3 regions of the Endozoicomonas sp. SCSIO W0465 genome follow, and region 3 is predicted to be linked to each of the others. Evidence: predicted binding sites of a transcription regulator. Region 3 holds the regulator's gene; each other region holds the start of a gene.
What was found. The regulator FNR, encoded in region 3, switches genes on or off when oxygen is low (the NO sensors DNR and NnrR bind a similar motif). The targets are predictions, from matches to a motif close to TTGATNTANATCAA.
Positions count from the first base shown of each region.

Region 1: MJO57_RS18700 (peptidase U32 family protein) is a predicted target of FNR. The motif match lies at 6,383-6,396, and genes of this name have one in related genera.
Region 2: pflB (formate C-acetyltransferase) is a predicted target of FNR. The motif match lies at 6,444-6,457, and genes of this name have one in related genera.

Region 1 is NZ_CP092417.1:4,139,629-4,150,271, reverse strand. Features, by position in the region: gene MJO57_RS18725 (IS66 family transposase) at 1-336, opposite strand, end outside; gene MJO57_RS18720 (transposase) at 422-796, opposite strand; gene MJO57_RS32835 (hypothetical protein) at 1,267-1,392, opposite strand; gene MJO57_RS18715 (YgiQ family radical SAM protein) at 1,592-3,802, opposite strand; gene MJO57_RS18710 (hypothetical protein) at 3,907-4,242, opposite strand; gene MJO57_RS18705 (U32 family peptidase) at 4,409-5,281, opposite strand; gene MJO57_RS18700 (peptidase U32 family protein) at 5,323-6,330, opposite strand; gene MJO57_RS18695 (hypothetical protein) at 6,627-7,154, opposite strand; gene MJO57_RS18690 (reverse transcriptase domain-containing protein) at 7,179-7,739, opposite strand; gene MJO57_RS18685 (hypothetical protein) at 7,702-7,938, shown strand; gene MJO57_RS18680 (IS4 family transposase) at 8,059-9,486, shown strand; gene MJO57_RS18675 (IS66 family transposase) at 9,534-10,643, opposite strand, start outside.
Region 2 is NZ_CP092417.1:3,809,737-3,820,379, forward strand. Features, by position in the region: gene MJO57_RS17095 (class I SAM-dependent methyltransferase) at 1-530, opposite strand, end outside; gene yciA (acyl-CoA thioester hydrolase YciA) at 713-1,096, shown strand; gene udk (uridine kinase) at 1,113-1,733, shown strand; gene MJO57_RS17110 (GMP reductase) at 2,078-3,115, shown strand; gene pflA (pyruvate formate-lyase-activating protein) at 3,210-3,941, opposite strand; gene pflB (formate C-acetyltransferase) at 4,071-6,353, opposite strand; gene MJO57_RS17125 (hypothetical protein) at 7,020-7,490, shown strand; partial or broken gene MJO57_RS17130 (methylglyoxal synthase) at 7,676-8,116, opposite strand; gene MJO57_RS17135 (transposase) at 8,248-9,585, opposite strand; gene MJO57_RS17140 (sodium ion-translocating decarboxylase subunit beta) at 9,806-10,643, opposite strand, start outside.
Region 3 is NZ_CP092417.1:5,156,484-5,167,126, reverse strand. Features, by position in the region: gene ccoP (cytochrome-c oxidase, cbb3-type subunit III) at 1-43, shown strand, start outside; gene ccoG (cytochrome c oxidase accessory protein CcoG) at 349-1,740, shown strand; gene MJO57_RS23050 (FixH family protein) at 1,756-2,382, shown strand; gene MJO57_RS23045 (heavy metal translocating P-type ATPase) at 2,382-4,928, shown strand; gene ccoS (cbb3-type cytochrome oxidase assembly protein CcoS) at 4,931-5,119, shown strand; gene MJO57_RS23035 (sulfite exporter TauE/SafE family protein) at 5,246-5,953, shown strand; gene hemN (oxygen-independent coproporphyrinogen III oxidase) at 6,265-7,662, shown strand; gene fnr (fumarate/nitrate reduction transcriptional regulator Fnr) at 8,117-8,875, shown strand; gene MJO57_RS23020 (adenine phosphoribosyltransferase) at 8,955-9,512, shown strand; gene MJO57_RS23015 (hypothetical protein) at 9,597-10,199, shown strand; gene MJO57_RS23010 (TraR/DksA family transcriptional regulator) at 10,256-10,585, opposite strand.

The DNA of each region.
Region 1 (10,643 bases), 1.0 Mb from region 3:
ATCGACCTGTTTAAGACAAGTGCCCTGATGCCCTTTCTTTCCACCGGCTTTATTACCAGAAGACTGTCTCAGACTTTTAGGATTGGGTTTTTCATCCGATGGATCGGTACCTTTATCTGCGGAAAGGTCGTCAGAATGATCTGGAGAATTACTGTTTTTACAAGGTTTTTGATAACCATCAGACGATGGCGGCTTGCTGCTGTTTTGACTGTTCTTGCCAACCTTTTCTTCCAATTCTCGACATCGCTCTTCCAGACAGGCAACTCTCATCCGCAGCTCTGCATTCTCTTTCAAGAGAATCTCAGCCGACATAGTTGCGGGTAGTTCTGGAATCATGCTGGCGAATATTGTGGAAAAATGGTGCTTAAGAGGATGGTATAAAAATCAGAAAATTCCAGATTTATGTGGGGGTGCTGAACAGTTACCCCTGATCTTTAGCGGTCATTAGCTGACAGTTATTAATCCGTTCCCATGTAAATGCAGTAAGAAGGCTGATGAGCCCATGCAAACTGGAGTGACTGGGGCGCTGGTTTGGTTCGAGGCGACAAAAGTCTCGAAAGAGCATGGAGTCCATCAAAACAAACGACAAGTAGTCATAATCACAATTCAAATACTGTTTCAGGAGTGCCGCACGAAGAACGGATTCTTCTGATAGTCCGTTCCGCCCAGTGTTCTGTTTATCACCAGAACTTAAGTCCTCATAAATCCAGTCATTGAACTGTGGATGGGCGTCAAGCCATTGCGAGATACCGGAAAGCTGGGAGCAGATTTCATGAGGTACGTAATGGAGTTCCATACTACACTACGGGTTGCGTTTTTTGCGCATTTGGAGTCCTCTGTTTTTGGCAATCCCTTATGTTTCTTGCTCTTGGGAAGTTTAGTCGCCAGATAGCAGTAGGGCTCCACTTAATTTTTCAGGATAAAATCTACAGTTTTCAATTGGTTGTGATTTTGGACGAGAACTAATAAGAAAAACTACGTAGTAGTTTGGTTCTATGTGGGTTAAAGGTGTTCACAGTCTGTACCTGTCCGTCCGATATTTGAAGGGAGGCGTACAGATTTTGGACGGGTATTATTTCGAGGCTCAGGGGAGTTTTTGGCAACATGAAAGCATGTTAAAAAACATACAGTATTGGCTATCAACAAATTCCGAAAAGGATTACATAAGGTTTTATTTATAACTTAATGACTTAAAAACTGTGACAAAAGTGTGACAGACATTTTTTGTCACACTACCAATCTATTGATTTTGTTGATTTTTATCTTTTAATCTACCCTGTCCATCATCGGTGCAACCATAAACCGACGATCCAGTACAGGATCGCTGGAAAGCTTGTCATTACTTGATTTCACTGAAGCTTCGCTATTTATCTGATCGGTTTTTTTAAGCATATATGTGTCTGTAAATGCACTATTGTTCTGCTACCGATGTAACATTCTGCCCACTTCCCATCCTTTGCAACATCTGGATAACAATAGGATGAGCATACTAAGGCGAAAGAATTCCATTGGAAAGGTACGCTATCAGATATCAATGGATTGATATCAACGGGTTCATCCAGCAAGCAGCTGGCGGGGAAGCCCCGCTGGCTTACTGTCCTTTATGGGGTGACCTGCTATTATTGCGCCTTCTGTTTTTACCGGAAGCCCGGTTATCCCATTGACCACCGCAGGCTTTCTTAAACGGGGTCCCTGCCTTTTGTGACGGTTCCATATGCCCATGCCTTGATTGCCTGTCCGCTTTGGGAACCAGCTGCCCATTACCGCTGCCAATCAAATCTTTTCTTCCCAGTTCAGTCAGTGTCTGTCTGAGAAAAGGCCAGTTTTCGGGGGCATGATAACGGAGCAACGCTTTTTGTATGCGTCGGTGGTGCAGCTCTTTATGTGTATCCAGCGGTTCACTTTTATAGGTCACTTTCTTTAACGGGTTGCGACCCGAGTGATACATGGCAGTGGCCAGAGACATCGGTGATGGATAGAAGGTCTGCACTTGATCCACCCGGTATTTATTTTTCTTCAGCCACAGCGCCAGATTGATCATGTCTTCATGCTCACAGCCCGGGTGTGCCGCAATAAAATAGGGAATCAGATATTGTTTTTTGCCTGCTTTCCCGGAGAAATAGTCGAACATTTTCTTGAATGCATAGTAAGTATCAATACCCGGCTTCATCATTTTGCTGAGCGGCCCTTTCTCAGTGTGCTCAGGCGCTATTTTAAGATAGCCACCGACATGGTGAGTCACCAGTTCTTCTACATACTCGGGATCGTGCACGGCAAGGTCATAACGCAGACCTGAAGCAATGACTATTTTTTTGATACCGGGAATGGACCGGGATTTCCGGTACAGTTCGGTCGTATGCTGGTGCGAGGTTTCCAGGTTTTTACAGATACCGGGATACACACAGGACAGTCGGCGACAGTTTTCCAATGCCCTTTCTTCTTTGCAAAACAGACGATACATGTTGGCAGTAGGGCCGCCCATATCGGAAATCTGTCCGGTAAAGCCGGGGACTTTATCGCGAATATCTTCCAGTTCGTTGATAATCGACGCTTCTGACCGGCTCTGAATAATCCTGCCTTCGTGTTCCGTGATGGAGCAAAAAGTGCAGCCCCCGAAGCATCCCCTCATGATATTGACCGACGTTTTGATCATGTCGAATGCCGGAATTTTCTGATTTCCGTAGGATGGATGGGGCTTGCGCTGAAAAAAGAGGCCAAACACCCCATCGATTTCCCGGGTCTTTAATGGCAGTGGCGGTGGGTTGACCCACAACTCTCTGTTGCCGTGTTTCTGTACCAGGACACGGGCATTAAATGGGTTCGATTCCTGATGCAAAACCCGGGAAGTGTGCGCATATAAAACAGGATCTTTTTTTACCTTCTCAAACGATGGAAGACGGATAAAGCTTTTCGATTTATCGTACTGAACCTGGTTCTGGAGCGGTTGTGGAACAATGAGCGGAACAATGCGCAAGGGCTGAGGCAGGTCTTCATCAGTAGCCTGCTGATTGCACTGAACTTCAGCAGTGTTGTCATAAGGGCTTATGCCATACGCTTCTTGCAAAGAACTGATGTCTTTAGGCCAGTCTATTCGGGAGCTGTCGATTTCAGTCCAGTCCCCAGGCAGGGATGATCTGACCATAGCCGTCCCCCGAATGGGTTGCATATCTTTTATGGCAATGCCCTGGGAGAGATTATGGGCAATTTCAGCCATTGCCCTTTCTGCATTTCCGTACAGCAAGAGGTCAGCAGCCGAGTCAATTAACACCGACCGGCGGACCTGGTTACTCCAGTAATCGTACTGTGCAATGCGTCGAAGACTCGCTTCAATGCCGCCAATAATGACAGGGACGTCTTTGTATAGTTGCTTACATTTTTGGCTATAGACGGTTACCGCACGATCTGGTCGTTTACCGGCCACAGCTCCTGCCGTATAAGCATCATCATTGCGAACCTTCAGGTCTGCCGTGTAGTTATTGATCATGGAGTCCATGTTGCCGGCCGTTACCCCGAAGAAAAGATTCGGCTTACCTAACCTGGTAAAATCCTCATCATTATTCCAGTCAGGCTGAGCAATGATGCCAACACGAAAGCCCTGAGACTCAAGAAAACGCCCGATAATCGCCATGCCAAAGCTCGGGTGATCCACGTATGCGTCGCCAGTCACAATAATAACGTCACATGAATCCCAGCCTAATGCGTCCATCTCATGTCCAGACATAGGTAAATATGGGGCAACGCCATAGCATTCAGCCCAGTATTTAGGGTACGAGAAAAGGTCGGGAGCTGTATTCTTGAGCATGAGGAGTTTGGGTTAATAAAAAATGTCGGATATTGTTACAGAAAAAATATTGATACAACAGGCAGGATGTTGGCATTTTTTTGCTTGAAACCGCTATTTACTATTTATGGATAAACGCCACCGGGAGGCACCACAGGCCCCAGTCCAATCCGGCATTTATTAAAGCCTTCCTGCCAGCCACGGCGATACTCCTGGTAAGTGCCCGGAAGTGACGGAGCTTGATCCCAACCTGCCCGGGGCAAACCTTCATTGCGTTGTGCTGCACTGCACCCCATGTACTGGCCATAAGTACGCATATTGGTATAAAGCCTGTTACCCTGTGTGATGTCAGGGAGAGAAGGCCTGTTTCCATGGGGTGAAATGGATTGATCAGTGGTAGAGCAGGCAAAGATCAATAAAACAGAGAGCAATAATAATCCCACCTTCACCAGGTAAAACATTGGATACTCCAGCGGAAGCGTAAACCATCATCAGTATAATTGAGTTTGGCAGGAAGTTGCGTAGTTCAGAGGGTCGTTCTGGTCCGAAAGGCTGACCCAAAAGGCAGGTGGCCTGTTTGGCACGACAATGAGCCAGCCTGGCCAGGGCAAAATCTGGTTCGGTTTCTCAGTAGATTATTCCGGGCTTTCCTGCCCAATAGCCGTTACACTCCCGATTTTCACACGTCATAATGTCGCTACCCAACGCCATGGCGTGCGCTAATTCGTCAGCCACATTCAAGATATTTTCCGAATGCCCTGAAAGGCGCATAGCCTTTACCCCGGCACTATCCATTGCCTGCCATTGATCCAGAATATTAAGACAGCTGCCAGACAGTGTCTGAATACCGTTGATGGTAAACAGCGCATCGCCTTCCTGGGTCGCCAGGGGAATACCTGCTGAGGTCTTGATACAGCTAAACTCACAGCTATCCTTGCTCAATTCATGGGCGCGCGCGGTAAAACAGCGGGCAGAGTATGCCAGTGGTAGATAACCATAGCTGAATACCTCGGTTTCCAGATCATTGATACCCAGCTCTTGCAAGCGGACCATGATCGACTTCAGATGATCAAAAGAGAGTTCAACCGGCAGAACCCAGCGCTTTAAGCCCGAACGATGCAGAACCTGCAGTGCCTCAGCACTGTACAGGTTCACAGAGGGACCGGTAATCACAGGGACACCCGCTTTGGCAAGATAATGGACAGCCGCCATATCATTGGCTTCTACGGCGAATGCTCCGTTCTCACAGACCTTGCTGACCTGAGCCAGTTCAGATTCGGCTTCAATCAGCGTCAGTGTCGACAGAACCACCTCTTTCCCTTTTGCCTGCAATAATTTTGCGATATTTAGCCATTCATCCAGTTTCAGTTCCCGTCTTTTGGAGCAAACCACTTCTCCCAGGTAGACTCGATCGAAGGCGGACTCGGCTACTTTGTCATAAAACGCCAAGACTTCTGCTTTAGGCCAGAAGAACAGTAATGGACCAAGGGTGATTTGCATAACTTATTCCATATCAATAGCAACAGCCAACGGTAACGACATCACTGCCAGGGGCGGTTATAGGCACCCAGTGTTGTCTGGCTACCCTCCGATAAACGTGACAGGCCAGACATCCAGCGTTGGTTGGTGGTAAAACTATCCGGATTGACCTTGAATTGGTCCAGTGCTTCTCGCCAGATTCTCACCACTTCTGCAACATAGGCCGGACTTCGCTGGCGGCCCTCAATTTTGACCGCACTGATGCCAGCCTGATGAAGCTGAGGAATCAGATCCAGTGTATTGAGGCTGGTAGGCTCTTCAATGGCATGACTGACTTTATCATTCACATTAAAGCGTCCCTTGCAAAGGGTTGGATACCCGGCCTGCTCATTGTGATCAAAACGATCAATCAACAGGCCGCCCAGTCGGGTTTCCATACCATTGGCGGTGGTCTGCCAGCGCACAGCCGATGCCGGCGAACAGGCACCTGCGGTATTGGGTGATTCTCCGGTGACATAGGAAGAGAGAATGCAGCGCCCTTCCGCCATAATACAGAGACTGCCAAAAGCAAATACCTCCAGTTCCACCGGGCTTTTCCGGGCCAGTCGCTCAACCTGCTTTAACGACAGTACTCTGGGCAATACTGCACGCTGAATACCAAAGTGATCATGATAAAACGACAAACTGGCCTGATTGGTGGCAGAAGCCTGAACGGAAAGATGCAGATTAAGGTCGGGGTATCGCCGGCTGGCATAGTCCAACACGCTGATATCTGCTGCAATCAGAGCATCGACACCGAAGTCGGCACACATATCCACCGCTTTTTTCCAGCGGTTCCAGTTGTTCGCCTGAGCATAAGTGTTTACAGCAACAAACAGTCGAACCTTTTTTCCCCGGGGATTTTTATGAACGTAATCCAGCGCCTTCATTGCCCGCTGATCGGAAAAATTCAGACCGGCAAAATGCCGGGCATTGGTTTCATCCCGAAAGCCGATGTATACGGCATCAGCACCATTATCGACAGCAGCTTTAAGGGAAGGAAGGTTACCGGCAGGACACACCAATTCCATAGAATTATCCAGTAGTTTTTTGGCATCATATCATGCTGAACAAAAAAACCACTTGATACTTATCAAAAAATACTCAAAAAATAAGTATCAACCCTTAGACTGGACACGTTCCCACCCACGGTTCAGAGGGTGTCGCAAAACCCTCGTTCCCACGCTCCGCGTGGGAATGCATATGGATCTAACAGCATGAGAAAGAACCACTGCCTGATAGGGTTTTCGGGGGTTCCATGCGAGTATGGTATTTGTGGCGGGATCGGGGTGAGTAGACCTGCCCGGTCACCCGGGCAAGCCCCTCCTCAGAACCGGACTTGCGGAATTACCGCATCCGGCTCCCGATAGACCCGTGTCCCCACATATGTTCGGTGAGACCGGAACATTGACACCGTTTTCCAGCTCTCTGGATACGCCAACACTTTAAGAATTTTCACCAGCTTTCCCCAGCTCAAGTATCCTTTTCCTCCCTGACGATTAAGCCATCTGTGGATCGTTCGTTTGCCTTGCAGAATGAACTGCCTGACCCGTCCTTGATTGTCTGTGATCCCATGATAGTTGATCCATCCCTTGATCCCCCGAATCGCTCTCTTCAGCGTTTGCACACGGTCAGAACTCAGGCGCTTCCAGAGGAACTCCCTTAACCCTTTGAGCTTCGATGCAAAACGATCTTTACGGCTGGTGAACTTCAGTCGCCAACCACCTTTTCGCATCTTACCCCAGTAACAGGTGAACCCCAGGAAGTTAAACGTCGAAAGACGCTTACCTGATTGATTGGCCCTCTGAGCTGCAATCCATCCTGCAGGAATTATCTGCGATTTCTCTCTATGCAACTCCAGACCAAACTTCTCTAACCGTTATGGCAACACTTTATAAAAGCGCTCTGCTTCACTGGCATCCCCAAAAAGGAATACCATATCGTCAGCGTACCTCACCATTTCCGCCCGCCCTTTGATGTGAGAACGGCTTACCTCGGCAAACCATTCATCTATCACGTAGTGCAGGTAGATATTGGCCAGCACTGGCGACAGGATAGCCCCTTGCGGACATCCTTCCCGATTGTCGGATACTTGCTTGTGTTCCATCACAGGTGCTGTAATCAGGACTTCTATCAGCCTGAGAAAACGCTGGTCTGATATCTTCATTCGCAAAATCTTCATCAGCTCCCTGTGAGGAATTCTGTTGAAGTACTTGCAGATATCAATTTCTACCACAGCACCATCCCGGATTCGGGAACTGGACTGCAGCAAAGCCCTCAAAGCATCGTGACAACTCAAGCCGGGCCTGAATCCGTATGAGCACGGTAGAAACAGCGGTTCGTATATCTTGCCAAGGATTTGACTGGCTGCAAGTTGCACCAGTTTGTCTTCAAAGCAGGATATGACCAGTGGCCGTTTGCTCCCATCCTCCGCACTCATTGAGTTTCTTAATCAAGACCAACCCGTTATCTCTCTGTCCAGACAGAAAAGTCAGGACTGGCTTCAAAGCAGGACGATTAAATCACAAGGTCGCATCATTGCCATGGTCAAGCGCCTGCGACAAGACTCTGAAGATAAGTATCAAAACAGTCATAAGTGTGAAGAGTGGGAGATTCCTGTGATAGAAGTGACTTATTAAAAATTCAGATCAATATCTTTTCTAACACAAGCCATCTACAGGGTAGTTTCGGGTCTATAGCCTGTCTCTTGATCACAAATAGCTACCTTGTTCTATCATTTCTCACTGATAAAACAGGTCATGCTTCCACTTTCTCCTAAACCATGGTCAGAACTAACTTTTGGATGTGCTGATTTGGGCGATACTCGACGTACAAAACGACTTGTCAAAGTTGCTGCCGAGCTTTCAGCTCATACCGGTAATTCTTTGTCATCTTCATGCGAAGGTTATACCGCACTGGTAACTGGAGCTTACCGGCTGATTGAGAATGAGGCCGTAAAGCCTGAAGCAATAGCTGAGGCAGGCTTTCAGGCAACTGCCAAAATAGCGAGACAGTCTCGCCTACTTCTGGCTCTCGAAGATACAACAACCCTGGGTTATAAACATGCTGTCAGATCCGAGCTTGGTGATCTTGGAGGTCCTGAAGGCTCTAAAACCAGAGGATTCCACGTCCACTCTGTCTTCTTGGTTGATGCGGATACAGAGCGAAGCATTGGGCTTATTGATCAAGAACGATGGGTTAGAGAGGACGTTCAGCGGGGGAAAAAGAACCAACGTCGTCAGCTACCTTACGAGGGAAAGGAAAGCTTTAAGTGGCAAAGAGCCTCTGAAAACACAGAACAAAGGATGGGGGGTAAAATGCCTGACATCATCAGTGTTTGCGACCGGGAGGCGGATATATACGAATATATGCACTACAAACTGGATAACCGACAGCGGTTTGTTGTAAGAGCTACACAAAACAGAATCCTGGTGGATGGCGAACTCTTATTATTTGATTCCTTAGCTCAGACTGAAGTGTTGGGGAAATATACGATAGTGGTTCCTCAAAAAGGAGGTAGAAAGAAGCGAAAGGCAACGCTGCAGGTCAAAAGAAAGAAGATGACAATACAGGCGCCGCAAAGGCCAGGCGGCAGGCCGGAACCGGTAACTATGAATATTGTGTCGGCTGAAGAGATTGGCAATGACTCCGAAGACCGTTTGCACTGGGTACTATTGACAACTGAAGATATTGAAACATTCGAAGACTGTCGCTCTATCATTCGATTTCACGAGCTCCGATGGCGAATAGAAGAGTTCCATAAGGCTTGGAAATCGGGAGCAGGAGTAGAAAGGCTTCGTCTGCAATCTCCGGATAACATTGAACGACTTGCGGTCATATTAATGTTTGTCGCTGTCAGACTAATGCAAATCCGTGAAGCATTAATGTTACCGAATGACAGGCAGCACAAAGACAGAAAGCTTTGGAGTGAAAAAACACTCGCGAATGAGGTGGTCAGTGATGATGAATGGCAGGTTCTCTGGCTAACCTATGAAAAAAAAGCGTTGCCCGATAAGCCGCCAACAGTCACTTGGCTGCTTCAAACGATTGCTCGGCTTGGTGGTTGGGGTGATTCAAAGCATACAGGGCAGCCCGGCTGGTTAGTGGTATGGGAAGGCTGGGCGAAATTGCAGGATCGGGTAAAAACCTGGCAGATAGCCCGGCAGTTCAGCGCTGGAGAGATGTGATCAAGAGTCAGGTCTATAGCGGACAGCTTTATGAAAATCAGGGGTAACTATTCAGCACTGAGCAAAGGCATATTACAGTAATTCCGAACAGCTCTATGAAGTGATTGATATATGTCCATTCCCTGTTTTCTGGCAGACGACAAATAGCTGCGAATCCGTGCAAACATAGAACCACCGTCTGCACTCCTGAAGTAGCCTGAGATTTTCTGCTTTAACTTGGCCATTCGAACATCCCGTTCACTGCCATTGTTATCGAAGGGAATGGTAAAATCTGACATGAAGCGCAGTGTCTCAGCCTTGAACTCAGTGAGTCGTTTGAAGAGATTGTAAGCTTTAGTATTCTTGACTTTCTTGCGCTTAAGCTCCTCTCGTTGCTTCTCCATATAGACGACTTCTTTCATTAGAGCCCGCTGAAGCAACCGGTCATAAATCTTCTCGATTCGTTCACAGACAACACTTGGCATCTGTAGCATACCTATGGTCTTAAAGCCCTTGCAGTAATGCCAGGAAAGCCTCAGTAGCTTCATCAATCGCAACGCCAGTTGATTGCTGTCCCTATCAACAACACCCAAAAGCTCCCTCAGGTGATGGGCATTGCAAAGTACGTGAGTTGCCGCATATGCAAAATAGGATTTCCAATGATCATGAACCAGAACGCCTGCAAATGTTAGCAGTATGCCCATCGTGTCCATGGCCTCACGACCTCGCTTTTCAGACAAGTAGTAGAGCGTCCATTGTTCATCCCGCATAACGTGTAGCCAGTGCAAAGAGCCCTCGGCCCGCATACCCGTTTCATCGGCTCCGGCAACAGACGATTCCCGCAAGGCGTCACGAATAACCTCTTCAGTAGAAGCCAGATTTTCATAGGTTCTGGCCACAAAATTGGCGACAGTGCCTGCACTTACACTCATTTTATAGAGAGTATTAAAATACTCTGACACGCGCTTAAAAGGCAGGAAATGGTATTGGTTAAGATAGACGGCCATAGCCTGTGTGGCTGAGCCATATTGTGCGGCAGCGGTAACACCTTCCGGGAATTCAGCCTGATTCCGACAACCACAAGTGCAGATTTTTACTTCAGCTCTATGGGCCGTTACTTCAAATTCACCCGGTCTCCCTGGTTCAAACACCTGTCGTTCAATATATTTGACCGGCTC
Region 2 (10,643 bases), 1.3 Mb from region 3:
TCAAACCATGGTTCAAGGGTAAAACTTTCCGGCTTTTTCAACGGTTCTGAAGCTTCCAGAAGTACACAGTGGCGGGCATTATCGACACTCTTAACATAGCCAAAACTGTTCTTCAGCCGCTGTTTCCATGACTTGATCCCTTCATCATTCTCACCCACCAGCCAAATGGGGGCATTGTCTGGCAAAAAACTCAGAGTCATCTCCAGCCAGAAATCCATCAATGGTTTACTTTTCTGAAGAAAGAGCAAAACCCCATCAACCGGACGGGTAAAGTCTGCCGACAGGATTGGAGCAAAACTCAGGGCCAATCGCCCCCCCGGATTGGCCTGAAGCGGCTTTAGATGACGATAAGCACTGTAATCCCGGGTCAGTGCTGTGATATAGCCAACCCTGTCACTCAACAAATGCGATACCAGTTCATCTGCCGACAACCCAACCACCACAAGATGCTCAAGTTCAAAATATTCCTGATTACGAACAATCAACTGCCCCTGATTGGATAACTGTGGAGATAAAGGAAGGGATGTCATAAGTATCAACGCTGGTTACACGGTTCTCGAAACCGAAACTTATACAGGAATAGTCCACTGTTTTCCATGCCACTGTTTTCCATCCCCATTTTCCATTAAAAGCTTCATGGAAATACGGATTTACAAGGTGGTTCCACCGGCATAGCATTCCCCGCCAGTTACCATCCGTATGGAGTTTTCTGATGAGTGAGCCACAGGGTAACCTGGTTCTGCGCACACTGGCCATGCCTGCCGATACCAACCCGAATGGCGATATTTTCGGGGGCTGGATCATGTCCCAGATGGACATTGCCGGTGGCCTGGCTGCCAAAAACCGCTGCAACAGCCGGGTTTCTACCGTTGCCGTAGAGTCCATGAGCTTTATCCATCCGGTCAAAGTTGGCGACGTGGTTTGCTGTTATGCAGATATCACTCACGTCGGCAACACCTCCATGCGCATTAAACTCGAGGTGTGGATACTGTCCCACCCATTCAAATCAGAAGAACGTCATAAGGTTACGGAAGGCTTCTTCACCTACGTTGCTATAGACGACAACGGAAAGCCTATCCCTGTAGACAGAATCTGACAACTGGACTCATCCCATGAAACAAAAAACCATTCTCGTCGGAATTGCCGGCGCCTCCGCATCCGGCAAAAGTCTGCTGGCAGAAACACTGGTTGAAGAGCTCCAGTCAGAGCACCTGTGTGTTATTTCAGAGGATTCCTACTACAAAGACCAAACTCACCTGAGCATGGATGAGCGGGTTCGTACCAACTATGATCACCCGGATTCCATGGATCATGATCTGATGCTGGAACAGATGATCATGCTGAAAAACGGTCAGGAAATCGACGTCCCGCTCTACGACTATACTCAGCACAATCGCCAGAGGGATACCCGCAAGATTAACCCTGCACGCGTGGTGATCTATGAAGGAATACTGCTCTTCACCAACCCGAAAATACGGGAAACCTTTGACCTGCGCTTCTTCATGGATACACCGCTGGATATCTGCCTGATCCGTCGTATGAAAAGGGATATTCTCAGTCGTGGCCGCGATGTTGATTCCGTTATCCGGCAATATCTGGAAACGGTTCGCCCAATGTATATGCAGTTTATTGAACCTGCACGCCAGCACGCTGACCTGATCATTCCCCATGGCGGAAAGAACAGAATTGCCATCGATCTGATCAAAACCCAGATCCGCAATCTGATTGATTGACCCTCCTGGCCTGTCCATCCTTGCAGCAATACACGGCAATTGACAGGCACTCTTCACCCTTTCAACGATCGCCTTTTCCTTTCCCTCTTTTATTCCAAAGCACGCCCGGGTATACTTCAGCCGTATAAGCGTCAAATACGCCCATTTTTTTCGTCCTTAAAAAAGATGTTGGGTCCGGCGCAATCTTCGTGTATTCGAAGATGGGTCTACCCAGATCATCCAGGCTGTCCGGCCGCTTGTACATCAAACTTCCACAAACCAACGTAGTTGCACGTGTTTTCTGCAGCACTGATCCCGGGATCACTATGCCCTGAGCACGGCAAGATGGCTATTAAAAAGTTACTATGCGTGTAGAAGCTGATATCAAGCTGGGTTTCAAAGACGTTTTGTTCCGCCCAAAGCGTTCCACCCTGAAAAGCCGTTCACAGGTAAGCCTGGAGCGCACTTTCCGATTTGTTCACACCGACCAGGAATGGACCGGTGTGCCCGTCATTGCTGCCAATATGGATACCGTTGGCACCTTCGCCATGGCTCTCGCTCTGGCTGAACACAAAATGCTGACAGCCGTTCACAAGCATTATACCGTAGAAGAGTGGAAAGCCTTCCTCGACAATGCCCCTGAAGGTATTGAAAACCACATCATGGTCAGCAGTGGCACTTCCGACAACGATTTCGGGAAGATGTCTGAAATCCTCTCCCTGAACGACAAACTCCGCTTTATCTGTATCGATGTCGCTAACGGTTACTCAGAGCATTTTGTTGAGTACGTTTCCCGTGTTCGTCAGCGTCACCCCAACAAGGTGATTATCGCCGGAAACGTGGTTACCGGAGAGATGGTTGAAGAGCTGATCCTGAAAGGTGCCGACATCGTTAAAGTGGGTATCGGCCCGGGCTCCGTCTGCACAACCCGGGTTAAAACCGGCGTTGGCTATCCACAGCTGTCCGCTGTTATTGAGTGCGCCGATGCGGCTCACGGCGTTGGCGGCCAGGTAATCTCTGACGGCGGCTGCACCTGTGCCGGCGACGTTTCCAAGGCATTCGGCGGTGGTGCCGATTTCGTCATGATTGGCGGCATGTTTGCCGGTCACGATGAGTCCGGCGGCGAAATGGTAGAAGAAGAAGGCAAACAGTTCCGCCTGTTTTACGGCATGAGCTCTACGACGGCCATGGATCAGCACGCCGGCGGTGTCGCCAACTACCGTGCCTCTGAGGGCAAGACCGTAAAAGTACCTTACCGCGGCCCAATCGTTGAAACCGTTCAGGACATCCTGGGCGGCGTACGTTCAACCTGCACCTACGTAGGCGCTGCGCAACTGAAAGAACTGTCCAAACGAACCACCTTTATCCGGGTTCAGGAACAGGAAAACCGTATTTTTAACTAAGACGCGCCCGGCCACAGCAAAGAGGCCGATGAATGTGCCTGCATCATCGAACTCTTTGTCGACCTCTTTTGTCGACCTCTTTGTCGTCAAGAAATCAATAAGCCGCTGAAATCCCCCGCTGATCAAACTCTGCCTTGATCGCATCCAGCTGTTCAGTTGACGGTGGTCGTACTGTTTCCAGCTCATAACGCTCTTTAAAGGCATCCCATTTATGCACCCCCAGGCTGTGGTAAGGCAGGATTTCCACCTTCTCAACACAGTCCATTTTCTGCACCATATCGGCCAGCATGGCGGCATAGAGCGGATCAACGGTATACCCCTCCACCACTACATAGCGGATCCAGGTTGGCTTTTTCAGCTGCTGCAGATACATGGCAAAATTACGGGTGTACTTACCAGTAACATACGTCAGCTTCTGGTGCATCTCTTCATTCATATGCTTGATATCCAGAAGCACAAGATCAGTGTATGACAGCAAACGCTCAATATCCGGGGTGATGTGCCTGGCAAATCCATTCGTATCCAGACAGGTATGAAAACCATGGGCTTTAAGCGCCTTGAAAAGATCAGCAACAAACTCTGCCTGAAGCAGTGGCTCCCCCCCCGTCACGGTGACACCACCGGTCAGAAAGTTCTTCACCTTGAGGATCTTTTCCAGAACCTCCTCATGACTGAGCACCTCTCCGCCTTCACGCAGATCCCAGGTATCCCGATTATGGCAGTAGCGACAGCGCATATGACAGCCCTGCATAAACACCACAAAACGGATACCCGGCCCGTCTACCGTGCCAAATGAGTCCATGGAATGGACACGACCAAGGGACATGGCGACCCTCCTATTTACCCAACGTGTCTCTGTAAAAAGCAGATCACTGTCTTTTACAAAAAACCTGAATGCCATTAGCAAAAAAGGCCAGCAGAGCTGGCCTTTTAGAGATTAATACTAGCGCTTATATTACAGCGAGCCAGTAAAGGTACGGGTGATAACGTCACGCTGCTGCTCTGGTGTCAGAGAGTTAAAGCGCACCGCATAACCGGACACACGGATGGTCAGAGAAGGATACTTCTCAGGGTTCTCCATGGCATCTTCCAGCATTTCACGGTTCATGACGTTTACGTTCAGATGCTGACCGCCCTCATGGCCTTTGTCGTTATGGAAGTAGCCATCCATCAGACCAACCAGGTTCTTGCGACGACCTTCATCATCCTTGCCCAGCGCCTTTGGCACGATAGAGAAGGTGTAGGAAATACCGTCCTTCGCATAGGCAAATGGCAGCTTGGCAACAGAGCTCAGGGAAGCAACCGCACCACTGGTATCACGACCGTGCATGGGGTTGGCACCCGGGCCAAATGGCTGACCTGCACGACGACCGTCTGGAGTTGTACCGGTCTTCTTGCCGTAAACCACGTTAGAGGTAATGGTCAGAACAGACTGGGTCGGGATCGCATCGCGATACATCTTGTGAGAAGCGACCTTCTTCATGAAGGACTCAACCAGCTCACAGGCGATGGTATCAACACGCTCTTCGTTGTTACCAAATTTCGGAAAATCACCTTCAATTTCGAAGTCGATGGCAATGCCGTCTTCATCACGCACCGGTTTGACTTTGGCGTATTTGATGGCAGAAAGAGAGTCAGCCGCAACGGACAGACCAGCAATACCACAAGCCATAGTACGAATAACATCACGATCATGCAGGGCCATCTGAGAAGCCTCATAAGAGTACTTGTCGTGCATGTAGTGAATACAGTTCAGGGCAGTCACATACTGAGTTGCCAGCCAATCCATGAGCTTATCAAAACGCGCATAGACATCGTCATAATCCAGGTATTCAGAGGTGATCTTGTCGGTTTTTGGACCAATCTGAACTTTCAGTTTCTCGTCAATACCGCCATTAATGGCGTAAAGCAATGTCTTGCCCAAGTTGGCGCGAGCACCAAAGAACTGCATCTGCTTGCCAACGATCATGGGCGATACACAGCAGGCAATTGCGTAATCATCGCTGTCCATATCAGGACGCATCAGATCATCGTTTTCGTACTGGATAGAGCTGGTATCGATAGACACCTTGGCACAGTACTCCTTGAAGCCCATGGGCAGCTGCTCAGACCACAGAACCGTGATATTTGGCTCTGGAGATGGACCCATGGTGTACATGGTATTCAGGAAACGGAACGCGTTCCGGGTAACCAGTGTACGGCCGTCAAGGCCCATGCCACCGATGGACTCAGTTGCCCAGATTGGGTCGCCAGAGAACAGCTGATCGTATTCAGGCGTACGCAGGAAGCGAACCATACGCAGCTTCATCACGAAGTGGTCAATCATTTCCTGGGCATCAGTTTCAGTGATCTTGCCCGCTTCCAGGTCACGCTGGATATAGATATCCAAGAAAGTAGCCGTACGACCAAGGGACATAGCCGCGCCATTCTGAGACTTGACCGCTGCCAGGTAACCAAAGTAAGTCCACTGCACTGCTTCACGAGCAGAAGTAGCTGGACCACTGATATCACAATCGTACTTGGCCGCCATCTCCTTGATCTGCATCAAGGCCTTGATCTGCTCCATGATCTCTTCACGGAGCTGAATAGTGCGCTCAAGATTTTCGCCAGAGGTCAGGGCATTATCCAGGGACTTATGCTGGGCTTTCTTGTCGACAATCAGTCGGTCAATGCCGTACAGAGCGATTCGGCGGTAGTCACCGATAATACGACCACGTCCATAGGCATCAGGCAGTCCCGTGATAACACCAGACTTACGACAGTTACGAATGTCCGCAGTGTAAACATCGAAAACACCAGCATTGTGGGTCTTGCGATATTCAGTGAAAATTTTGTTAACCATGTCGTCCAGCTTACGGCCATAAACTTCGCAGGACGTTTCCACCATACGGATACCACCGTTGGCAATAATGGCACGCTTTAATGGTTTCTCAGTCTGCAAACCAACGATGGTTTCCAGATCTTTATTGATGTAGCCAGCATCATGAGAAGTAATGGTGGATGGCAGATCGGTATCGAAATCCAGAGGCGCGTGAGTGCGGTTCTCTTCCCTGATACCTTCCATAACATCAGCCCAGAGCTTGTCTGTTGCTTCAGTAGAACCGGCCAGGAAGGAACTGTCACCCTCGTAAGGGGTGTAGTTTTTCTGGATAAAATCACGAACATTGATGTTTTCTGACCAGTCACCGGAAGTGAATCCTTCCCATGCTACTGGCAGTTCGCTGGTGGTTACAGTCATACTAAGAGGCTCCTGCTAAGTTGGAGAATTCTTTGGGAATGCTGCTCCCGGGTCAGTCAGACTGCATATGGATATTGCGGTGACACCAACTTGATCTGCATCAATGTAAGAAAATCATTGTCGGCGTATTGTTTGCCCATCTCGCGGAGAGATTAAACTGTGACAGCACATCATCACAAAAGTCTCTCGCCTTATATGGTCATACCGCACGTGTAAAGCTGGCCAACCCGGTGAATAAGAAATAATTGCCATCAAATTATCGCATATACGACAATTCCACCATCAGTGCTAATACCTATTAATCATAAAATTAAAAGAACAAATTCCAACATGAATTAACAAAAGAGATATAGCAACTTAATTTTATTAAGTATCCCTTAATTAGCAAAAAATAGTTATTACCAATAGTCCAACATTCAAAAAAATTATGAAATCAATCAACGATCTATTTTTATGAATGCTATTCTATGTTTCTATTAATTCTATTTCAATTCGCTTTTTAAAATAATTAACGACACTAACATTATACTGTTAACGTTTGTTGTCGTTCCTCAAGAGAGTTTTAAGTAGTGTTACCTATTCATACCGAAAATGGGTTTGTCTAACATCGTCAACCAAATAAAGACATTTTATCCATTTCTGGGAGAGGATTAACAGGAGGTAGTTATGAGCAAATATATTTACACAACTATTTACGAGCAATTCACAGGCCTGAAGCCACCCGAGCCAAAAGATCACAAACCACGTCGCCGCAGAGGTTACGGTCATCCTTACCGTATGCGCCTGAATATGCAGGAAGGTTCTGCCCAGAATAGTGAACTACTTTCTGACCGGGATTCGGACAGGGACATGTATGAGGTGCCTGTTGCCGTTTTTCAGCCATCGGTGACAAAGCAGTCTGTACGCAGGTTTTCGTCCAGCGGTCAGAGCTATCGCAGCGGTAACAGCAGCTCTTTAGGCGGTTCCATGGGTAGCAGCTCAATGAATAGCACTATGAACTGCAGGTCAGCTGCGCCTGAAGAACGCCATAGCAACACTGAACCCAAGGTAACTTACAAAAAGCGCCGCCAGTATGGGCCATCAAGCCTCAGTATTGGCTCAATGAGCAGAGACAGCAACGACAACTCTGATTATTGAGTTTCCTTTTTCTATTGGTTGTTTTTGAATACTGACACTACCCACTGAGTTTACCCAGCCGAGCTTGTCCAGCCGAGCTTATCCAGCCGAGCTTATCCAGCCGAGCCGATTTACTATTTTTATCGGATTGTTTTAACCAAAGGCCCATGTTTCAGGGCCTTTGCGCTTTCTTTGAAAGCATAAAATCACAACGTTCTTTGCTGTAGATAGCTGTCATAATCCGGAATATGTCGGTTATGTGGCTGACCAAGCAAGTCTGACGAGAATATGTAATCCGCAGAGCTCTGGTTACAGGCAACCGGAATATTCCATACCGCAGCGATTCTTAACAACGCCTTCACATCCGGATCATGGGGCATTGGCTCAAACGGGTCCCAGAAAAATACCAGCAGATCCAGTTTGCATTCAGAAATCAATGCACCGATCTGCTGGTCTCCACCTAACGGACCACTGATAAACTTGGTGACCGGCATGGATAGCTCTTTTTCAAGAAGACTTCCTGTGGTGCCGGTGGCAAAAAGGTCATGACCCAGCAGTTTTTCTTTATGACGCAGACTCCACCGCACCAACTCCCCTTTCTTATTATCATGAGCGACCAGCGCAATGCGCTTTTTAGATGAAACACTGTATTCTTCTCGACTTTAGAGTCTGTATAAAACGATAATTCGGTCAGCTTTTTATAGTGAAGCAAGCCGAAATCAGTGAACTGTTTTTCCAAGTTCGTTATTACTTCCGTTTTTTGCCTAAAAGCCTTTAGTTATGCTGCTTCTGAATTATCCGGTATTAACTGGTCGATCAGATCGCGAAAATTGAACTCATATTTTTGCTTATATCTGTTCCAGCCCTTGCGAATAGAGAACCTCGGAATAATTCCTGAAAGAGCAATTTTCATCATGCCTGCAGTGGTTGTATCCGGGCTTCTCCAGGGTATCCGAGAAATATTCAGACATGCCTGATTTTTACAAACGGTTAATAACTGCAATAATGCATAGCCTGCCATTTTCAAATGCATCCATCGAAGCAGTGTTCGCAATTTCTGCTGCCATAAATGGCAACAGCCAAAAGCATGTTTGAGTTGGTGAAACATTGGCTCTACCGGCCATCTCCGGGAATAGGCACGAAGCACCTCCAGTCCCTCAAGTTCCGGATTGGTCGAGATGAATATTCTGCTTTCGGTCAGACCTTTGTCATTTTCAAAGCGACTCCAGACGACGCGTACTTCACGACCTTTAAGGAATCTGGCGCGACAGATCAGGGTACGATAACGTATTTTGCGAAATTTGCCGTACATCCATACTGTTGCTTTTTCTTCCGGCAGTTTCTTAACCTGTTCTGTCGTCATCTTGATGCCGTACTTTTTTGGGCGCCCTCGCTTCTTTACGGTGGGTGCTGGCGGCAAAGCATAGAGGGCCCGATTTGAAGGTATCTGACCAACAACTTCTATGTTCATTTCCAGAGCTGGCTTTATCAGTGTCCAGTTCATATACCAGCAATCGGTTAGCAGGCGTAGCACTCGATCCTTCACTTCATTGCGTACCACCCTGAGCATGGCCACGGCAATTTTCAGTTTGCTGGTGTTACCTGAAGCTGGTGTCGGAAATGAGATCACCGGTATGGCGGTAAATACTTCATCTGCAGCCCGCTCAAATATGATGGCCAGGGAAACCCAACACTGCCCCCAGATGTACGTCGGCCGATTACGTTTCTTGCTGTGTTGATGATGTGTACGACAAGCAGGGGCTTTGTCGGAAAACCGTTCGATTACCCAGTCATCAAGCCCCAGGACCACAGGTTGATTCTCAGGAGCTTTGGAGCAGACCAGACGGATCAAGTGGCGTGCCAAGTTCTTCCATTGCCACTTGCCCTGAGATAGCCAGTGGTGGTAGCTGCTCCACACACAATGAAAATCAATTGTTAACAACGCCTGTGTAACAAAGCCGTCGGCTGAAAGCATGCAACCGAACAGCAGTTCGCAGAACGTTGGTACTGCAGTTGATGATAGCGCTCCAGCAAGAAAGGTTGTATATGAAGCGAGCTCCCTGAGGATTACTTGATGATCTGAAGTGAGCATGGCAACCATCTCGAATTTCGTCATTGGGGATGGTTGCTTTTAGCAGATTATGCGCCGGAACTATTGTGCTCTTAAAACTCTAAAGTCGAGTATTCTTTATAAAGCATGAAGTACTTCTCTACTTTTTCAGCGAAAAAATATAAAAATGAAAAGCGCTATATTCTCATTGAATAAAAAAAAATGCGACGACTTCTCTCGAAATCATCGCATTAGCTTTTTACTACTATTTTTTGACAGAAAAACATCATGACAGGTATTTAATCATCACCCCCGCTGCTACCGCTGAACCAATAACACCTGCCACGTTGGGCCCCATGGCGTGCATCAGCAGGAAATTCTGTGGATTCGCCTCAAGCCCCATTTTGTTAGAAACCCTGGCAGCCATGGGTACTGCTGACACCCCGGCCGAGCCAATCAATGGGTTAACCTTGGTAGACGACACTCGATTCATCAGCTTCGCCATCAGAACGCCACTGGCAGTACCGATACAGAATGCCACAACCCCCAGCGCCAGAATCCCCAGAGTTTCCAGCTGCAGAAACTTGTCGGCACTCAGCTTTGAACCAACGGACAACCCAAGGAAGATGGTGGTGATGTTAATCAGCGCATTTTGTGCTGTATCAGAAAGGCGCTCAACCACGCCACACTCTCTCATCAGGTTACCAAAACAGAACATCCCCAGCAGTGGAGCCGCATCGGGCAGTAACAGGGCCACCAGCACCAGCAACAAGATCGGGAAAACCACCTTTTCCGTTTTATTGACCGGTCGCAGCTGCGTCATCACAATCTTGCGCTCCTCAACCGTCGTTAACGCTTTCATAATCGGTGGCTGAATCAGAGGCACCAGCGCCATATAAGAGTAAGCAGCAACCGCAATGGCGCCCAGCAGGTGAGGAGCCAACACGCTGGAGACATAAATCGCAGTCGGGCCATCGGCACCACCAATAATACCGATAGCAGCGGCATCAGCCAGACTGAAATTCATAAGCCCCATTGAACTCAATACGATAGCACCAAATACGGTGGCAAAAATACCGAACTGAGCAGCAGCACCCAGAAACAGCGTTTTTGGATTAGCCAGC
Region 3 (10,643 bases):
GGTGACGGCTTACGTTTACAGCCTGACTCATATGGCTGAATGATCTGCTCACCACGCCGGAGGCGCAGAGACACGGAGAGTGCGGAGAGAGAGTGCAGAGAGAGTGCGGAGAAATCCTCTGGTGGCCTCGTTCCCACGCTCCGCGTGGGAATGCATACCGGATTTGCAGAATTAGGAAAAACCTGTATTGCCCGAAATCCAGGGTGCCTGATGGGCATTTTGCATTGGCGGCGAGTTCAGGTATGCATTCCCACGGAGGACCGTGGGAACGAGTCAAAGGGTTTCGAGTGCCCCTCGGGACCGTGGGAGTGAAAATCCATAAAAACCTTACCGGTATATTCGGGCTCTATGAATAAAGACAATGCCAACCAGGAACCGGAACTGATCGACCTCTATCAGAAGCCTGAGAAGATCTATACCAGGAGCTTCTCCGGACACTTTCGAACGCTTCGTCTGGCTGGCGGAACATTCCTTTTCTTACTTTTTTTTGGTACCTGCTGGATCAACCTTGATGGCCGTCAGGCGGTACTTTTTGACCTTCCTGCCCGTCAGTTTCATATTTTCGGCACCACCTTCTGGCCACAGGACTTTATCCTGCTCTCCTGGCTACTGATTATCTGTGCCTTTGGCCTGTTTGCATTAACGGTAGTTGCCGGACGAATCTGGTGTGGCTACACCTGTCCCCAAAGTGTTTTTACCTGGGTGTTCATGTGGGCCGAACGAATCACTGAAGGTGAACGCAACCGCAGAATGAAAATGGACAAAGAGCCCATGTCCATCGGAAAATTTCTGCGCAAAAGTGCTAAACATATCCTCTGGCTCAGTATCGCCTTTGCTACAGCACTCACCTTTGTCGGTTATTTTATTCCCGTCCGACAACTGGTTATGGACATAGCCACCGTCGATGTGGCGCCCTGGGGTGCTTTCTGGCTCGGCTTCTTCACCCTGGCAACCTACGGTAATGCCGGTTACCTGCGAGAGCAGGTTTGCATTTACATGTGTCCCTACGCTCGTTTCCAGAGCGTTATGTTTGATAACGATACCCTGGTGGTTGCTTACGACGAACATCGCGGTGAGCAACGTGGCCCACGCAGGAAAAGCGCTGATCACAAAAGCATGGGGCTGGGAGACTGCGTGGACTGCAGTGTCTGCGTACAGGTCTGTCCTACGGGTATCGACATCCGTGATGGACTTCAATACCAGTGTATAGGCTGTGCCGCCTGTATCGATGCCTGTGACACCATCATGGACAAAATGGGCTATGACAAGGGCCTGATTCGCTACACCACCGACAATGAACTTTCCGGCAAGAAAACCCATTGGCTGCGCCCCCGCCTGATCGGGTATTGTTCAGCATTATTAATCATGATCTGCCTGTTTATCTTCAGCCTTGGCCATCGAATTCCGTTGGAACTGGAAGTACTCAGGGATAGAAATGTTCTTTACCGGGTTATAAATGATGACCAGGTAGAGAATATCTTCACATTGAAAATCGCTAACAAAGACCAGCACCCCCACAACATCAAAATACAGGTGGCTGGTATTGAGAATCTGAAAATAGCGGGCAAAACCGCCATAGTGGTAGAACCAGGCAGTGTGGAACAGGAAATCATCAGAGTTATCGCTCCGTTGATTGATGGCACCCCTGTCACCCAGCCAATTCGCTTCAGTATCAGTTCCAGTCAGCCCGGGCTGGAAGCCATTACCGCTGAAAGCCGATTTATGGTGCCCGGACGATAGAGGAAAACCTGTACCATGACGCAGTCAATAACCGGCAGGGACAACCTGCCAGCCAACCAGCCTTCGACCAACAGGGAACCATTTACCCCCTGGTACCGGGAACCCTGGGCCTGGTACATCGTCGGTATTCTGATGGTCACCTTTGCCTGGGGAGGTTTTCAGGTCTACACTGCCTTCACCCATCAGGACAGTGTTGTGATTGATGACTATTACAAGAACGGCAAAACCATCAACCAGGACATGACCCGGATTGACAATGCCCGAAGCCTGGCCGTTGCAGGCATACTGACCATTGATGAGCTGATCGGTGAAGTCAGGGTGAAGATGCAGGGAAGCCCGGATGCGTGGCCTGAGCAACTTAAACTCAGTTTTCTGTCTCCGGTGTTTAAAGACAAAGATAAGGCCATTACGCTGACCCGCTCCTTCGGCATATCGTCTATAGCCTCTGGCACTGCACAACCAGGGCAAAACCCGGTCTATGTCGGTCAGCTGGAAGCGCTGATTGACGGTCGTTACTACCTGCAACTGGAAACACTGGATGAGCTGATTCCGGAAGTAGGCTATGAGACCGGCTGGAAGATCACCCTGGAGGCAGTCGTCTCACCGGGAACACCCATTACCTTGAAAAACCCGGATGCCTGATGACCGATACCCGTTGCTTTCATTGCACACTGCCGGTCAGCGAGCCGGTGGTATTTTTTGCAGACGTTGAAGGAATACCACAGCCCATGTGCTGCCCGGGCTGCAAGGCAGTGACCGAGGCCATTGTTGCCGGCGGTCTGGAGAATTATTACCGGCACCGGACCGAAAGCGCCAACCAGGTCACGGATCTGACTCAGCGACTGCAGGAAGAGCTGCAGATCTATGACCGTGCAGAGGTGCAGGAGGATTTTGTCAGACCCGCAGGACCAGCTACTTATAGCCAGGAACGGGACAGCCAGGACAACCGCTTAACTGCCAGCCTGTTGATTGACGGCATTACCTGCGCTGCCTGTATCTGGTTACTGGAAAACCATCTGGAAGCACTGGCGGGTGTTGCCCGGGTCAGTGTCAATCTCAGCACCCATGAGGCACAGATCACCTGGGATAACAGCGAGATCCCCTTAAGCACCATTCTGCTGGAAATTCACAAAATCGGTTACAAAGCGTTCCCCTGGCGTGCCGACCAGCAGGAAGCCCTGCTGAAAAATGAAAACCGAATCTTTATACGACGGCTTGCCGTTGCCGGTATTGGTGCCATGCAGGTGATGATGTATGCCATCGCCCTCTATTCCGGTGCGATCAGTGACGATATGCCGGACATTTACCGGGACCTGATCCGGATCTTCAGTGCCGTGATTGCTACGCCTGTGGTTTTGTATTCTGCCGCCCCCTTCTTCAAGGCGGCCTGGCGGGATATCAAAATACGACACCTCGGTATGGATGTTCCGGTATCCATTGCTATTGGCGGCGCCTACCTGGCCAGCCTGTGGGCAACCTTCTCTGTTTACTTCCTTGCGACAGGTTCAAGCGGTGAAGTCTACTACGACTCCGTCTCCATGTTCACCTTCTTCCTGTTGACTGGCCGCTACCTTGAGCTTCGTGCCCGCCATGCAACCGCCAGGGCTGCACGGGCGCTGACCAATCTGCTGCCGCCCAGCTGCCTGAAAGAAGTCAACGGTCAGTATCAGCGTGTCCCGGTGGCCGACTTGCAACCAGACGACAAAGTTAGAATTCTTCCCGGTGATGCCATTCCCGCAGATGGCATTCTGATCAGTGGCTCCACCAGCGTGAATGAAGCCATGTTGACCGGAGAGTACCTGCCCATCGAAAAGCAGCCCGGTGATACACTGCTGTGCAGCAGTATCAACGTGGATCACCCGATTGAGCTGAAGGTAAGCAAAGTGGGCGAAGAGACCCGGGTAGCCGGCATTATCCAGCTGCTGCAGCGGGCACAGCAGGATAAACCCGCCATCGCCAAAATTGCCGATAAGGTGGCCGGCTGGTTTGTTGCCTGTGTTTTGTTGGTTGCCATTGTCGTTTACTGGGGCTGGTCTGGCATTGCTCCGGAAGACGCGTTCTGGATTACCCTTTCAGTTCTGGTGGTGACCTGCCCCTGCGCTCTGTCCCTGGCCACCCCTGCCGCCCTGACTGCGGCTACCGGTTATCTGCACCGTCTGGGTCTGCTGGTGACCCGTGGTCATGTTCTGGAGGGCCTGAAAACCATCGACCATGTGATCTTTGATAAGACCGGCACCCTGACCAAAGGAGAACTCTCTTTAAGCCGGGTCGTTCCTCTTGATAACGGCAACTGCTCAAAAGAGGTGTTGCTGCAACGGGCGGCGGCCCTGGAAGCTCACTCGGAACACCCTATCGCCAAAGCCTTTTTCTACACGGTTGAGTCACTGCATGAGCAGGCTCACGATGTTAAAAACCACCCGGGCCAGGGGATAGAAGGCACCATTGGCAACCGCTTTTATCGTATCGGACGACCAGACTTTGCCTGCCCCTGCGACAACATGGCAACACCAGAACAGGATGGACAGTGGCTGCTGATGTCAGAAAGTACTGACCAGGAACTCTGGCAACCGCTCTGCTGGTTCAGGATTACCGACAGCCTGCGCCCTGAGGCCGCCCACACAATCCAACGGCTGCAACAGATGGGCAAAACCGTAACCTTGCTCAGTGGTGATGCCGAGCTGGTGGTGGCGGCAACCGCTGAATCTCTTGGTATACGACAATGGAAGTCTGAAAGCAGTCCGGATGACAAGCTGCACTATATACAGACGCTGCAGAGTCAGGGCCACAAAGTCTTGATGGTCGGTGATGGCATCAATGATGTTCCTGTTCTGGCAGGGGCGGATATCTCCATGGCCATGGGTAATGCCTCTGACCTGGCACGCACCAGTGCAGATGCGGTATTGATTTGTGGCAACCTTGAGCGACTGGCCGATGCCTTTAACCTGACCATAAGAACCCGGAAAATCATCCGGCAAAACCTGGCATGGTCCCTTGGCTACAACCTGGCCGCACTGCCCCTGGCCGCTGCTGGCATGATTGCTCCCTGGATGGCGGCTACCGGTATGGCGCTCAGCTCCCTGATTGTGGTGGCCAATGCCCTGCGACTGAATCGCCCGGGGAAACCGGTTAATGAACCAGACCGATCAGAAGAAGTATACGCCCACCTTGAACCCGGAGAAGCTGCCTGATTATGGAAAGCCTGATTATCCTGATTCCTCTGGCCCTGATCCTGATCGGTGTAGCGATCAAAGTGTTCTTCTGGGCTGTAGACAATGGACAGTTTGACGACCTTGAAGGGCCGGCACACAGCATTCTTTTTGATGAGCCTCAACGCACACAGATACCAAAGGCTAATTCACAAAAGGATGATAAACCCTGAGCATCATGGAACTTAGAGAGAGTTTGATATGCATGCCCACGGGGGACCGTGGGAACGAGTCCATCTTTTTTGCTCGGAATCCACCACCAGTATTGCGTCAGCAAGGGAAAAACAAGGCAGTAGTGTATGACCATTAATGAAGTCCCCACTTTACTTTCCGCATTAACCCTGGGAATCCTGGGCAGTGCCCACTGCATTGGAATGTGTGGCGGCATTACTTCCGCCCTCAGTCTCTCCCTGGCAGGCAGGTCCCGTGCACAAATCTTCTGGCTGATGCTGGCCTATCATCTTGGACGGATTACCAGCTACAGCATCGCTGCTTTCCTGCTGGGCAGCATTGGCTGGTACCTGGGAGGTATCAGCCCGGAAGTAAAAATGGGACTCCGATATTTTGCAGCTATTATGCTAATCGCCATGGGGCTTTATCTGACCGGTTGGTGGCGGGGTCTGACACATCTGGAAAAGATCGGACATAAACTCTGGCAACATATCCAACCCAAAGCCAAAGCTCTGCTGCCAATAAAAAACGTTGCCAATGCCCTTGCCGTTGGCATGCTCTGGGGGTGGTTACCCTGCGGCCTGGTCTACAGCACACTGGCCTGGAGCGCCACCCAGGGAAACCCTGTACAGGGTGCGCTGTTAATGGCCTCATTCGGTATGGGCACCATACCCTCAGTGTTCCTGCTCGGCGCCTTCTCAAGACAGCTCAGCGGTATCATTCAGGCCCGCATTACCCGTAATCTGGCTGGTTTGCTGATCATCCTGTTCGGGCTATGGTCTATGCCAGGCGCTCACCAGAAGTGGCTGATGTCCGCGCTGCATCATCATATGTGATAAAAAGAAGGCACCGGCCTGTTCAGAATAAAACCACCTGGCGCATTAATTGCTCGATTAATAACCAAAAGGCAGATAAGATCCCTGCCTTTTAAAATTTCACGTCACCTGCGATACAGTCCTCAGGCATAACGGGTTCGGTTCTTACTTATTGACACCAATCAAAGAACGGAACTGAAAATCTTTTTAAACTACCAAAAAGCATCATGACGTAATACAGACTGTTTTGCCTTAAGCTTTCCGGCACCGAAAAAGAGATCTGAAGGCCAAAACATTGACTGACAAGACATGAAGATTACCGTTCGAGAGCAATGATGAATAGTGCACCAGTTTGGGATAAAGACCTGATTCACCGTTACAACCACTCAGGCCCGCGTTATACCTCCTATCCCACAGCGGTGCAGTTTGATGGCAGCTTTGATATTCACAAATATCACGAAAATGCCCAGTCCAGTGCCAGCAGTATCAAACCGCTTTCGCTCTACTTTCACATTCCGTTCTGCTCTCATGTTTGCTATTACTGCGCCTGCAATAAAATTGTGACCAAGCATCGTGAGCGTGCCAATATCTATCTGGAATACCTGTTCCGTGAGATCGAGATGCAATCAGCACTCTATAGCAATGAACAGCGGGTTGAACAGCTCCACTTTGGCGGCGGCACTCCGACCTTTCTGAGCAGAGATCAGATGACTGACCTGATGGGTCATATCAGCCAGCACTTCCAGCTGACCCACAGCGATGGTGCAGACTATTCCATTGAACTGGATCCCAGGGAAGTTGACTGGCCCATGATGGGCACCCTGAGGGACCTCGGGTTCAACCGAATCAGCATCGGTGTTCAGGACCTCAATCCCAGAGTGCAGGAAGCCGTTAACCGGGTACAGCCGGAAAGTATGATTCAATCTGTGCTTGATGCTTCCCGAGTCATGGCATTCCGGTCCGTACATATGGACCTGATTTACGGCCTGCCTTTCCAGAGCGCCAGCAGTTTTATGGAAACCATTGATCGTGTGGTCGATATGGCACCGGACAGGTTATCCCTGTTTAACTACGCCCACCTGCCACACCGCTTTAAGCCACAGCGCCGAATCAATGAACAGGATCTGCCAGTGCCTGAGATGAAGCTGGAAATTCTGCACAAGGCCACGGAAAAGCTGCTGGATCAGGGGTATATCTACATTGGTATGGATCACTTTGCCCTGCCTGACGATGAGCTGGCCGTTGCCCGGGAAGAAGGTACTCTGCACCGGAATTTTCAGGGTTATACCACCCATGGCCACTGCGACCTGATCGGCATGGGTGTGTCTGCCATCAGCCAGGTAGGCGACACCTATATTCAGAACAGCACGGATGAAGCCCAGTATTACGCAATGATCAATGAACAGCAGTTGCCGATGGTACGCGGCCTGAAGATGACAGATGATGACAAAGTCCGCCAGACAGTGATTACCCAGCTGATCTGCCACTTCAAACTGAACTTCAGCGATATTGAAGCGCAGTTTGGCATTCAATTCAGAGATTACTTCCGTGATGAGCTGGCAAGGCTTGAGCCTATGAGGGAAGACGGCCTTGTCAGTTACAATAGTGATGGCTTGCTGGAAGTGTTGCCTAAAGGAACCCTGCTGATCCGTAACATCTGTATGCAGTTCGACCACTATCTCCATCAACCGGAGATGAAAGAAAAGCCGCTCTACTCAAAGGTTATCTGATAAGCAGGCCGCAAGTCGGTTCGCACGCGAACCGACTTGCGGCCTGCTTATCAGAAGAAAACCGAAACTGACTACTCTTTATCACCACTCTCACATTGATTTACTTGAAACATAAGTGCAAAATCTGCCGGGTCAGTCAAACACCACGAACGGAAATTCAATCCTGTGACGCAAGACAACGTCGGATGGACTTTTCCGGGGACAAAGACACACAACCACCAGGTGCAATGACCGGTACTATTATCGATGTCAGCCCTGAGCTGGATAGACGACACAGCAGAGAAATCTCATCGGAACATCGTTTATGACGCCTTACTGAAGCAGTACTAAACTACTTCTTTAGATCTGTCCGGCTGCGTATATACCTGATTTACACTCCGGTAATATTTTTCATAAACTTGGCTTTCCGATAAAACAGTGTCGAATTTCGCAAATACGACTTTGAGGCCTCTCAATGACGTCAAAGCCCAACGTCCGACAGCCGAGCCATGTGGCCTGCAGAGACTGCAGCCTCAGCTCACTGTGCCTGCCACTGGCACTAAGCATTAAGGATATTGATCAGCTGGATCACATTATCAAGCGTGGACGTCCTTTGAAAAAAGGCGAACACCTGTTTCTGGAAGGCGACCCCTTCACCAGTGTCTTTGCTGTTCGCTCCGGGGCTATCAAAACGTACACGGCGACCAATGAAGGTGAGGAACAAATCACCGGATTTTACCTGCCCAGTGAAATTCTTGGCCTGAGTGGCATGGATACGGATACCTACCCGGTTTCTGCCCAGGCTATGGAAACCACCATGATCTGCGAAATTCCTTTCGAGCAGCTGGAAACCCTTTCAGATCAGTTTCCGGAGCTTCGCCGCCATTTGATGCGACTGATGAGCAAGCGCATCCGCGAAGATCAGCAAATGATGATGCTGCTCTCCAAGAAAAACGCAGATGAACGCATTGCCACGTTCCTGATCAATCTGGCCAGCCGTTTTCGTCGCCGTGGTTTTTCTTCCCAGTCGTTCCGACTGTCCATGTCGAGAAATGAGATGGGGAACTACCTGGGCCTGGCGGTAGAAACCGTAAGTCGTGTATTTACCCGATTCCAGAAAAATGGCCTGATCTCAGCGGTGGGCAAGGAAATCGAAATTCGCAACTCTGTTGAGCTATGCACACTGGCCGGCGGAAAAACGCTGGAACCAAACCCGATTGTCACCGGCGCATGACTTTATTCGCTGATGAAGCTACCCTTTGAGGTGGCTTCTTCCATTTGTTCTATTGACTGATAGCGGCATGCTCTCTCCCATGCATACAAACGAAAGCTCATCCGTTCAGGTATATCTGCGATCCCAAATCAGAACCATACCGAACTGGCCTCATGAAGGTATCCTGTTCAGGGATATCACCACGCTGTTTGAAAACCCGGAAGCATGGCGCAAGACCGTAGATGTCATGGTTCAGCGTTATGAGCGTCAGGCTTTTGATCGTATTGGCGCTTTGGATGCCCGTGGTTTCCTGCTTGGCTCGACACTGGCCTATATCCTGAACAAGCCACTGGTACTGTTTCGTAAGAAAGGTAAACTACCCGGTAAAACCCTCTGTGTTGAGTATGACCTTGAGTATGGAAAAGCCGTGCTGGAAATGCATGAAGACACCGTTAAGGCTGGTGAAAAAATCCTGTTGATGGATGATCTTATCGCCACCGGCGGCACTTTGCTGGCAGCAGATCAGTTGATCCGAAATGCCGGGGCCAGCATTCTGGAGGCCGCTGCCATTATCAACCTGCCCGACCTCAAAGGTGCTGATAAACTCAATGCGGCCGGCATTCCAACCTACACCCTGTGCAGTTTTGAAGGCGAATAAGACCATCATCAGTTCAGAATTTCAGGGATGATACGATATCTCTCATAGGGCCGGTGCCAGTATTCCTGAGTCGGCTCCAGAATCTTGTCCGGCAGGCGTGGAAGCATTCAGCCGGAAGGTACTTCCCCGGAAAAAAGGACTTTTCATATGGGAATTTGTGCCAAGGAATTGCGACACTATGTGGTTCGCCCAGCACTTAAGCATCTGGGCATGTGGAGCCCAACCGCTGAAAATCTGCTGCTTGGTACTGCTGCCAGAGAGTCAGGACTCGGCTTTCACCTGAAACTGGCCAATCATCAGGCCCTTGGTATTTATCAAATATCACCGCGTATGCACAGAAATATCTGGGATTTATTTCTTGCTCCAAACCCTGATCTCTCCAGCAAGGTTCGTGGGTTGGCCAGTCAGCGAGAGTTTCTTTCCCATCCCCATCATGAGCTTGCCACCAATCTGGTTTACGCCACGGCCATTGCATGGCTTATCTATCATCGATCGGGCCTGAAAATAGAGAACATCGATCAGGACGATATCGCCGCTTTGGGCAAGTTATGGCAAAAGCAGTTTCACAGCAGAAATCCGGGAACCATCAAGAGTTTCTGTGAAAGCTATCAACAGATGATTATTGAATCAGGTAGCTCCACAGAGGAGTCCGCGTACTTTAACCGGGCTGCAGCCAAGCCCGCCTGAGACTGTTATTCAGCCTCCTGGCGGCACTGATCGTATGCTTCGTGATCTCACACCCACTATAGGCCGCGGGCTTCTGCGCATTTAACGCACAGGTCAGCATAAGGCATAACTTCCAGACGCTGAACCGGAATGTCCTTGCCGCAGGATAAACAAAATCCGTAATCTCCTTCGTTCATGCGATCAAGAGCCCGGTTAATTTTACCGAGCTCAATAACCGCCTCATTCCCAAGCGCATCAATAACTTCATCATTCTCCCGTTCCTGGGCCTGTTCAGACCAGTCTGCGCTGTTTTTACGGGAGGCATCTTTTTTAATTTTGCCCAGACGCGTATTCAGCTCATCCCTGCGAGCCAGCAACCATTTTTGCAACTTATCATGATCTGTCATTTTGCTACCCCTGCACAAAGATACTGGAGAACCTTGCTTTTATTCTTTTCAGAAATTC